Linked DNA regions of Desulfomonile tiedjei DSM 6799. The protein of the gene in region 1 binds, or shares a complex with, the protein of each later gene. Links are inferred from orthologs where the notes say so. Each region holds a gene or a part of one and is shown on either strand. Other genes may lie near its edges.

Region 1 (2,864 bases):
TTCGGCAATAATTTCATTACACAACTCAATACACTCATCACAAATGTACACTGTCGGCCCGGCAATGAGTTTGCGAACCTCATCCTGGCTCTTGCCGCAGAATGAACAATAAAGAGAAGAAAAATTACCTTTTCTGCCCGCCATGAATTCCTCCTTGGACCTCGGTCTTCGCAGGCAACCGCTGAATTTTCTTCATCCCCGAATGCAACAGTAAAACGCTGCCTCAGTTGGATGCTAACTAGACTCCCGACAACTCTCGTTGAGTTATTACATGATCTACAATTCCGTATGTCGCTGCCTCTTGTCCGCTCATGAAATAGTCTCTCTCCGTATCCGCTTCGATTCTCTCCCTAGGTTGTCCGGTGTGTTTAACCAGGATATCGTTGAGTTCGCTCCGCATCCGAAGAATCTCTCTGGCATGTATCTCGATATCCGTTGCCTGTCCCTGAAATCCGCCCATGGGCTGATGGATCAATATCCGTGCATGAGGCAGCGCATAACGCTTGCCATGGGTTCCAGCCGCAAGCAATAAGGCTCCCATGCTGGCCGCTTGACCGATGCAGATCGTCTGGATGTCAGGTTTAATGTACTGCATGGTATCGTATATGGCCAGTCCTGATGTCACGATTCCGCCCGGCGAGTTGATGTAAAAGTTGATGTCTTTGTCGGGCTCCTCGCTTTCCAGGAAGAGAAGCTGGGCTATAATCAAGTTGGCAACATAATCGTCTACTCCCGTCCCCAGAAATACTATCCTCTCTTTCAGCAGCCTGGAATAGATATCATACGACCTTTCACCACGACTCGTTTGTTCAACTACAATAGGTACTAACATGAGCTATTCTTCCTTATTTTCCGTTTGAGCAGCTTCCGTTTCCTGCAGTTTTTCCTCTGTTATTTCTGCATTCTCCCGGATGAACGAAAATACTTTCTCCTGAAGTAACGAGAACCGCATATCTTCCAGGGCCTTGCTTGCATCAAGCTGATCCCGCAAGTAGTCTACGGACATTCCCAGGTTCTCTGCCCTTTCTTTTATCCCTTCATCGAGTTCCTCGTCACTGACGGTCATCTGTTCCGTTTCAGCAATGGCTTTCAACAACAAGCCCGTACGCACATGGCGCTCTGCCGCCGGTCGGATCTGATTTCGTTGTGCCTCTGTAGGGGGAGGCATCTTCCTGGGATCCAATCCGTGGGCTGCCAGGTTGTACATCGTCTGATTCAGAAGATTGTCGATCTGGCTTTCGACCATAGTGTCCGGAACCTCAAAGGAGTTCGCCTGTACAAGAGCATCGACGATTTGCTCTTCCACTTCTTTCTTCGATTGGTTCTCGTTTGTTTTCTCTATGTCTTCTCGGACTTCTTTGAGCAAAACTTCAAGAGAATCGAGCCCGAGATCTTTTGCGAAATCATCGTCGAGTTCCGGGACTTTTCTCTCTTTTGCCTCTTTCACGGTAACCCTGAAAGAAACTTTCTTGCCTGCCAGACTCTTCCTTTGAAAGTCCTCCGGCAGATCCACCGTGAATTCTCGGGTCTCGTCAACCTTCATGCCTTCAAAATATTTGTCGAAATCCGGAAGGTAAAAGTTGCGACCCATCTCTGTGAGGTAATCCGTAACGGAAAGGGCAGGGATCGCCTCACCATCCGAAGTGGCATCCACATCTATGGTGACCTGGTCGCCCGTTTTTACTCCTGTATCTTCGGCAATGGGAGCCAATGTTGCATTTCGCTCCCTGAGATTCTCCAGTCGTTCGTTCACGTCCTTTTCTTTGAGTTCACGCACGATGTTCTTGAGCTTGAGTCCCTTATAGCCCACAGGTTCCAGAGGCGGTGGAACTTCGATTTCAGCCGTGTATTTGAAGGGTTTTCCCACTTCAATTGTCTCCGGGTCGATACTCAGGACAGATATGGGTACAATCTTCTGCTCATCCAGACCGGGCTGCAAAGTATCTTCTACAATCTTCCGAACTGTGTCAGCTTGTACTTGATCCCTGAAATAGCTCCGGATAATATTCAGAGGCACTTTGCCTTTCCGAAACCCTTTGATTTGCACCGTCTTCTTCAGATCACGGTACTGATTATCGAGCATAGTCTGGACTTCTTCTTCAGGAATCTCGACCGTCACCTTTTTCTTGATATCGCTGATGCTTTCAATCTGAATGTTCCTCATCTGCCCTCTTTCACTCACTGGGTAGAAGTCAATAAACCCCGAGTTTTTTATTCGGTAATATGCATTTAAGAGGCGGCTGAAAAAGCCGTCCCCATCAATCCAGTTGCCGCATTATACGGCAAACATCCCCAAAAGGGAAGCCAATGGAACATACTATAGCACCCTCGGTTCTGGTTGAACAGACACGCCATTATTTGCTATAGAAACAATCTCGTAATCTTCTTGTAGTATAATGCGCCGAACTCAGGGCGTCCAGATTTGGGAATCGTATGATTCCTTTTTTTGCAGCAACCGACGATTCAGAGCCATCCGAGTATCGGATGCGATCTACACAAAGCAGTGTGAGATGTCTGAAGTGCAATCATCCAAATTTCAACCGCAGTCTCCTGTTATAAGCATTGTGATTCCCCTTTACAGGGAAGAAAAGAATGTAGTGCCTCTCGTGGACAGAATAGGGCAAGTCATGGCTCCTCTGGGTTATCTGTGGGAAATTGTGTTTGCCCTGGACCCGAGCCCCGATCGGACTCGCGAAGTCATTATGGACCTTATTGCCCAGGGGAATCCGATTCGGCTTCTCACTTTTTCCCGGAGGATAGGAAAGCCTCTTTCTCTCATCGCAGGGCTGGATCACGCCGTAGGAGACGCTTGCGTGATCATTGATGCAGATCTCCAGGATCCACCCGAACTCATTGGCGAAATG
Region 2 (7,977 bases), 5.8 Mb from region 1 along the record:
TCTCCCGCATGGCCGTGGAAGGTGCGGCTGGGAGAGAACTCCCCGAGCTTATGCCCGACCATATTCTCGGTGACGAAAACCGGGATGAATTTCTTGCCGTTATGCACCGCAAAGGTGAGGCCCACCATATCGGGAATAATGGTCGAGCGCCGGGACCAGGTCTGGATCACTTTGCGTGAACCCGTGTCCTTTGCCTGCATCACTTTTCTCAACACGTGATCGTCCACAAATGGACCTTTGTGCACCGAACGGGGCATTGAACTACTTCCTTCGCTTGACTATGTATTTGTCAGAGTCTTTTTGTCTTTTTCGAGTCTTGTACCCTTTAGTAGGCACACCCCAGGGCGTAACGGGATGCCGACCGCCGGATGTTCTACCCTCACCGCCGCCGTGCGGATGATCCACAGGGTTCATGACGACGCCTCGAACCTTGGGTCTTCTTCCAAGTCTGCGGGTACGGCCCGCCTTTCCGAGGGAGATGTTCTCGTGATCCAGGTTGCCGACCTGCCCGATTGTCGCTCTGCAACGATCGATGATCGACCGGACTTCACCTGAGGGAAGTTTTAACTGGACATACCCTTGATCTTTGGCCATGAGCTGCCCGTAAGTCCCCGCGGATCGAATAATCTGTCCGCCTTTGCCGATCTTCATTTCCACATTGTGGACCATCGTCCCCAAAGGAATATTCTTGAGCGGCATACAGTTTCCAGGTCGAATGTCGACGCGATCGCCTGCAAGAATGGTTTCGCCCACCTTCAGGCCGTCAGGCCAGAGAATATAGGCTTTTTCGCCGTCAAGGTAACTTATCAGGGCAATTCGGGCACTCCGATTCGGGTCGTATTCCACACTCACGACTTTACCGGGAACATCTACCTTGTCCCTGCGAAAATCAATGATGCGAAATCGTCTTTTGTGACCGCCGCCGCGATGCCGTGCAGTCAGCCTTCCGTAATTGTTTCGGCCGCCCTTTTTTCTCGCTCCCGTGGTCAGTGACTTCTGGGGTTCGTCCGTAGTGATCTCGTCGAAACTGAACCCGGTCTGGAATCTGATTCCCGGAGATGTCGGCTTATATTTCTTGATGGCCATTTTGATCCAGTCCTCAATTCTTTTCTCGATCGAGTGAGCGCCTTATGGTTGCGTGCCCGATCTTAAACACCTTCAAAGAACTCTACGCGGTCTCCCTCTTTTAGAGTCACTATGGCTTTTTTCCAGTGCTTACGTCTGCCGACCGTACGGCCGAGTCTCTTGCGTTTTCCGAGTCGGTTCTGCGTGCGAACCGAAAGCACCGTCACTTTGAACAGCTTTTCAACTGCTTTCTTGATCTCCGACTTGTTCGAGCCGGGATGCACTTCAAAGATCAGTTGATTGTTGTCGTCTTTAAGTCCGGAGCCCTTCTCGGTAATGATCGGCCTGCGAATGATTGCGTATTCTTCCAGCATTATCCCAACCTCTCATGGATTTTGGGCACCGCGTCCTGGAGTAATACCAGCCTGTCGTACCTGAGCAAGTCGTACACGTTGAGCCCTTCTGTCGGCAAGATCATGACATGATAAAGATTACGAGAAGACCTCGACAGTGTTTCATCCTTTTCGGAGGTTACGAACAGCGTTTTTCCAGTATCAAGCCCCATGGCCTTTACGGTCTCAAGGAAGAGCTTGGTCTTCGGCGATTCCAGTTCGATCTTATCAACTACAAAGAGGTTGTTGTCTCTGAGTCTCGAGCTCAGGACGGACCGCAAAGCCTCTTTTCTCACCTTCTTTGGGAGTGAAAAGGCGTACGAACGGGGATGGGGACCGAATACCGTTCCACCACCAACCCACACGGGAGAACGATTGGTGCCTGCCCGTGCACGACCGGTACCTTTTTGCCGCCAGGGCTTCTTGCCGCCACCCGAGATTTGCCCACGGGTTTTTGTAGCCGCAGTACCGCAGCGGCGTTTGGCCTGCTGCCAGACCACCACCTGCTGCACGAGCTGATCGCGGGACTCCACATTGAATATGCGGTCATCCAGTTCGATAGTGTCGACCTTTACGCCTTTTTGGTTGATAACGTCTACCGAGGCCATTAGCGTTTCCTTATATATACGATCGTCCCTTTGGCTCCGGGTACCGGGCCTTTGAGAAAGATCAGGTTTTCGTCAGGCCTGACTTCCAAAACTCTTACGCTCGGAGCAGTGACTTTGGCCCCGCCAAGCCTTCCGGGAAGCCTTTTTCCTTTGAACACGCGGGAGGGCCATGCACACTGACCGACGGATCCGGGAATCCTGTGAGACCGGGAGCCGTGAGTCTCGCGTCCACCGCCAAAGTTCCAGCGTTTCATAACGCCCGCGAAACCTTTTCCTTTGCTCATCCCGACCACTTTGACTAAATCACCGGGAGTGAATATATCGGCTCGTACTTCCTGCCCGACTTCAATGGAATCTTCAGCGGAGAATTCCTTGATAATTCTGAACGGAGCGGTCCCGGCTTTCTTGAACTGCCCCAGGTCCGGCTTATTCATCCTGCTTTCCTTCACGGAGCCGAATCCGAGCTGAACCTTGGAGTTCTCTTTCTTCTGGATTACAGTGCAGGGGCCCGCCTCCACGACGGTGACTCCGATTGCCTGACCCGACTCGTCAAAGACCTGGACCATACCCAGTTTTTTTCCAATCATTCCGTTAACCATGTCCGTCTCCTCGACGTGCCGTCTAAGCCTTTATCTCCACATCCACTCCGGGAGAGAGATCCAGCTTCATCAGGGCATCCAGCGTTTGTTGGGTCGGTTCAAGGATGTCCAGCAGCCGCTTGTGAACACGAATCTCGAATTGCTCTCGAGACTTCTTGTCAATGTGCGGAGATCGAAGAACCGTGTATTTATGAATCCTTGTAGGAAGAGGTATCGGGCCGGCCACTTTTGCTCCGGTTCTCCATGCAGTGTCGACTATCTCAGCAGCCGATTGATCCAGCAGCTTGTGATCGTACGCCTTTAACCTGATCCGTATCTTGAGGGCTTGCATATCCATGGGTATAAAACCTCGCAGTCAACTTCAGGCTGCTACTCGATAATTTCCGAGATAACTCCTGCACCGACGGTTCGGCCGCCTTCCCGGATGGCGAAGCGGAGTTCTTTTTCCATTGCTATGGGAGTGATCAGTTTGCCTTCCAGGGATACGTTGTCACCGGGCATTACCATCTCTACGCCTTCCGGAAGCGTGATCACGCCGGTAACGTCTGTGGTACGGAAGTAAAACTGAGGCCGATAACCGTTGAAAAACGGAGTGTGGCGTCCACCTTCCTCTTTAGCCAGAATATAGGTCTCTGCCTTGAAGTGGGTGTGGGGAGTGATCGTTCCCGGATGGGCAACAACCTGGCCGCGTTCCACGTCGTCGCGTTTGATGCCACGAAGCAGCAAGCCTACATTGTCACCGGCCTCGCCCACATCCAGCACCTTACGGAACATTTCCACGCCCGTGCACACTGTCTTGCGGGTGTCGCGAATACCCACGATCTCTACTTCTTCGTTCACCTTTACCCGGCCTCGCTCCACTCGACCCGTCACCACCGTTCCACGTCCGGAGATGCTGAACACGTCCTCGACAGGCATAAGGAACGGTTTCTCAGTCTCGCGAATCGGTACAGGCACATACTCGTCAACCGCATTCATAAGCTCGATGATGCACTGAGCATCCGGATGCTTCGGATCGCCGGCCTCAAGGGCCTTCAAAGCGCTTCCACGGATGATCGGAATATCGTCACCGGGGAATTCGTACGAAGTCAGAAGCTCGCGGAGCTCAAGCTCTACCAGCTCGATCAGCTCCGGATCGTCTACCATGTCTACCTTGTTCAAAAACACTACTATATAGGGAACGCCGACCTGACGGGCCAAAAGGATGTGCTCTCGTGTCTGGGGCATTGGACCGTCATTGGCTCCAACAACCAGGATCGCTCCGTCCATCTGAGCGGCTCCGGTTATCATGTTCTTGATATAGTCTGCGTGGCCGGGGCAGTCCACGTGTGCATAGTGGCGCTTGTCCGTCTGATACTCCACGTGTGCAGTCGCTATCGTTATCCCGCGCTCCTTCTCTTCAGGAGCCTTGTCTATCTCCTCGAACGGTATGTACGAAGCCAGACCCTTCTTCGCTAGCACCCGCGTGATTGCCGCTGTTAGCGTGGTCTTGCCGTGGTCGATGTGTCCTATCGTTCCAACGTTTACGTGTGGCTTCGTTCGCTCAAATTTCGCCTTGCCCATGGGCTCCTCCAGATTGCTTAAACTCGGCGACCACCTTCTCCATGACGGACTGTGGCGCAGGTTCATAATGAGAAAATCGCATTGTAAATGTGGCCCGGCCTTGTGTGAGACTCCTCAGGTCCGTTGCGTATCCGAACATGCGGGCCAGCGGAACTCTTACACCAACGGTCTGGATTCCCGAGCGGCTTTCCATTCCCAGGATCTTCCCCCGCCTCGCGGTGAGGTTTCCAAGGACGTCGCCCAGAAATTCCCCCGGTGTAACCACTTCCACATCCATAATCGGTTCGAGAAGAATGCTTCGGCCCCGCTCACTAGCTTGCCTGAACGCCATAATCCCGGCCATCTTGAAGGCCATTTCCGAAGAATCTACCTCATGAAATTTGCCGTCGGTGAGGGTCACCTTCAGATCTACGACAGGGTAGCCAGCCAGGATCCCTGTTTCCATTGCAGTTCGCACACCCTCTTCAACGGGTTTGATAAATTCTTTCGGTATGACTCCGCCTGTAATTTTGTCGACAAATTCGAAGCCTGAACCTTCTTTGATCGGTTCGACTTCCAGGGTAACCTCTGCGAACTGCCCTTTTCCACCGGTCTGTTTCACGTGCCGATAATTCACGATAACCGGTTTGGTGAGGGTCTCTCGAAACGCCACCTGAGGCTCACCCACATTAGCTTCTACCTGAAACTCTCTCAATAACCGATCTACAACTATTTCGAGGTGAAGCTCGCCCATGCCCGATAGAATGGTCTGGCCGGTTTCTTTGTCGATCTTCACTTTCAAAGAAGGATCTTCCCTGAGAAGTCGACTAAGGGCACGGGACAGTTTGTCCGTTTCGTCTCTGGACTTCGGTTCAAGTGCTATGGAGATAACCGGCTCGGGAAATTCCATAGACTCCAAAAGCAACGGAGCATTTTCATCCGAGAGTGTGTCACCCGTCTTGGTGTACTTCAGACCGACCGCTGCAACGATGTCTCCTGCACGGGCTTCTTTGATCTCTTCACGTTGATTGGCATGCATTTGCACAATGCGGCCGATGCGTTCCTTCTTATCGGCATTCACGTTGAACACCGAGGAACCGGCGGTCACTTTTCCGGAGTAAACCCTCAGGAACGTCAGATTCCCCGTGTACGGATCGTTCATAATCTTGAATGCGAGAGCTGAGAAAGGACCTTCCACCTCACGTGACAGGGATTGTCCCTGGGCGTCCTTTCCTTCTACCGGAGGGACATCCATCGGAGACGGGAGGAATTCCACAACAGCGTCGAGAAGCTGTTGAATCCCCTTGTTCTTGAATGCTGCGCCCAAAAGCACGGGGGTAATTTTGAGGTCGAGCGTACCTTTCCGGATCGTTTTCTGAATTCGGTCCACCGGGATGTCAGTATCGCCTTCCAGGTAGCTCTCCAGCAGCTCGTCGTCCAATTCGCACACGCTCTCTACGAGCTGTTGCCTCGCGTTTTGAGCGTCATCCAGATATTCCGCCGGTATTTCCTGGGCAATGACTCTCATGCCCCTTGAATCATCGTCGAAAACCAGCGCCTTCATGGAGACCAGATCGATGACTCCCCGAAACCGATCCTCGGTCCCGAGTGGGATCTGCAAAAGGAGGGGATTGGTTCTCAATCTGGTCTTCAACATGTCTATCACTCTCAGATGGTCTGCACCTGACCGGTCCATTTTATTTATGAACGCGATCCTTGGAATTCCGTATCGGTCTGCTTGCTTCCAGACCGTTTCCGACTGCGGTTCGACTCCGCCTACTGCGCAGAATAGTGCGACAGCTCCGTCCAACACTCGAAGGGACCGTTCCACCTCAATGGTGAAATCTACGTGTCCCGGAGTATCGATTATGTTTATACGATGGTTCTTCCACTCACAGACTGTTGCAGCGGAAGTTATCGTAATGCCTCGCTCCTGTTCTTGTTCCATCCAGTCCATGACAGCCTGACCGTCGTGGACTTCTCCCATACGATGCGAAACTCCTGTGTAATAGAGAACCCTTTCCGTAGTTGTGGTCTTTCCCGCATCTATGTGTGCCATTATCCCGATATTTCGGGTTCGGTTCAGTGAATCTCCGCTCATTCGATCCGGTCTCTCCAGGACACCTACCACCTGTAGTGTGCAAACGCCTTATTGGCCTCTGCCATTTTGTGGGTGTCCTCTTTCTTTTTGACCGAACTCCCTTTGTTTCCCGCAGCATCCAGCAGTTCCGAGGCGAGTCTTTCATGCATACTCTTTTCGCCTCGACCTCTGGCGTATTGTATGATCCATCTGATAGCCAACGCCTGACGTCTTTCGGGTCTGATCTCCACAGGCACCTGATACGTGCTCCCGCCCACTCGACGAGACCGCACTTCCAGGACCGGCTTAACGTTGTCCACTGCTCGTTCGAACAATTTCAGAGGATCTTCATTGGCTCTTTTGGCCATAAGTTCAAAAGCGTCGTAGAGGATGCCCTCTGCGACAGATTTTTTGCCTTGCCACATAATCCCGTTTACGAACTTCGCAACGAGTTTGCTGTGATGTTTTGGATCCGGCAAAATATCCCTTTTCGGAACTTTTCCTTTTCTAGGCATGCATGCTGCTCCATCCGGGCTCGGCGGCCAAGTAACGTTTTCCAATATCCAGAACGGGCTGCACCGGGCAGCTTCCAAGTTGGAAAGGTTTAGGGGCTTTGGCGTTTCCGCTCGGTGATCTTGTCGATCCCCTCTAAACCTACCCCGCGTCTCCGCGGTTTACCTGGACCCGTTATATTTACGTAATCCCGAGGTTTTGGTCAGCGCTTTCGGTCTGACCGAATCCACACACAATCAGGGATTATTTCGGGCGTTTTGTTCCGTATTTTGATCTTCCCTGCTTACGGTCCTGCACCCCAAATGCGTCTTGAGCACCCCTAATAATATGGTAGCGAACACCAGGAAGGTCTTTAACTCTTCCCCCTCTTATAAGGACAACTGAGTGCTCCTGAAGGTTGTGACCGATACCGGGGATATAGGAGGTGACTTCGTATCCATTCGTGAGACGGACCCTTGCTACCTTACGCAACGCAGAGTTAGGTTTCTTGGGAGTGGTTGTGTACACTCTCACGCACACGCCTCTGCGCTGAGGGCAGTTGGTCAGTGCAGGGGCTGAGCTTTTCTTTCTCGGCCTTTCTCTTCCTTTTCTGACCAGTTGATTAATTGTCGGCATACGCGACTACCTCCAAATAGTATCCAGGCATTATGTTCAAATTATCCTCTTCTTGTCAAGCCTTTTTGTCTCGCACCGATTTGATTCACGGCAATGCGCCAGCAAAGGATTCGGGCCACTCTGCTGCCCGGTGCCGGTCAAATCAGCATTATAGCGATTGTTAAGAAAAAGACCTCAATTCAGTAGGGCCGGTCCGTCAAGAATCCCCCGAGGCCCATAGGCGCTAACTTTTCTGCAATTCTCTGTCCCGCAGGGACTAAAGAAAATAGCCGGTAATTGATTGCCGGGATTTTTACGCATCAGCCGTCCCTCCGGGACTCTAAAATCATTGAGCTTTTCCTTATCCGGCGATGAATCGCCGGCCTATTGTCAGTTGTTCCTCCAGAACAAACGACCCAAAATTCCATAACTTAGCGCCTATGCTCCCCAGCCCCCCTTTAGAAACGAGGGTCAAAGGCGGCGGCATCTATGCCCCCCTTTCGTAAAAGGGGCATTTTGATTCGGGCAGAATCTTTGACAACCGATATAAGGTCGCGAATTCATATGCGAATCTTCGACCGTCA

Evidence for each region.
Region 2: the proteins of tig (region 1) and rpsG are in contact, whole or in part, in a crystal structure (PDB 3GTY), measured with the Thermotoga maritima proteins. The link is inferred for Desulfomonile tiedjei DSM 6799 from one-to-one orthologs. Residues at the interface, in WP_004081061.1 of Thermotoga maritima: Glu122, Val124, Val129, Leu130, Tyr133, Glu188, Gly259, Ile262, Tyr263, Glu266, Ser270, Glu273, Gln274, Glu277, Arg308, Gln311, Ile312, Ser315, Tyr316, Glu325, Arg329, Arg336, Leu363, Phe366, Trp367, Arg373, Leu377, Arg381, Leu384, Glu387; in WP_004081843.1 of Thermotoga maritima: Lys34, Lys52, Lys55, Glu59, Arg62, Gln63, Glu66, Asn67, Lys69, Val71, Arg95, Ala109, Lys110, Lys111, Gly112, Arg113, Pro114, Glu117, Glu121, Ile124, Ala125, Tyr127, Asn128, Asn129, Thr130, Gly131, Lys135, Asp139, Arg142, Met143.

What each region holds. Positions count from the first base shown.
Region 1 is NC_018025.1:273,761-276,624, forward strand. It holds tig (trigger factor), read right to left. Parts: upstream 2,165-2,864; coding sequence 836-2,164; downstream 1-835. Other genes in the region: clpX (ATP-dependent Clp protease ATP-binding subunit ClpX), read right to left, coding at 1-144; clpP (ATP-dependent Clp endopeptidase proteolytic subunit ClpP), read right to left, coding at 239-832; DESTI_RS01125 (glycosyltransferase family 2 protein), read left to right, coding at 2,511-2,864. UniProt on the Bacillus subtilis protein: Involved in protein export. Acts as a chaperone by maintaining the newly synthesized protein in an open conformation. Functions as a peptidyl-prolyl cis-trans isomerase.
Region 2 is NC_018025.1:6,068,407-6,076,383, reverse strand. Bases 5,067-7,977 are described here. They hold rpsG (30S ribosomal protein S7), read right to left. Parts: upstream 6,802-7,977; coding sequence 6,331-6,801; downstream 5,067-6,330. Other genes in these bases: rpsL (30S ribosomal protein S12), read right to left, coding at 7,043-7,414; fusA (elongation factor G), read right to left, coding at 5,067-6,307. Also shown: rpsS (30S ribosomal protein S19), read right to left, coding at 1-257; rplB (50S ribosomal protein L2), read right to left, coding at 262-1,086; DESTI_RS26115 (50S ribosomal protein L23), read right to left, coding at 1,149-1,439; rplD (50S ribosomal protein L4), read right to left, coding at 1,439-2,065; rplC (50S ribosomal protein L3), read right to left, coding at 2,065-2,664; rpsJ (30S ribosomal protein S10), read right to left, coding at 2,687-2,995; tuf (elongation factor Tu), read right to left, coding at 3,034-4,227; more of fusA, read right to left, coding at 4,208-5,066.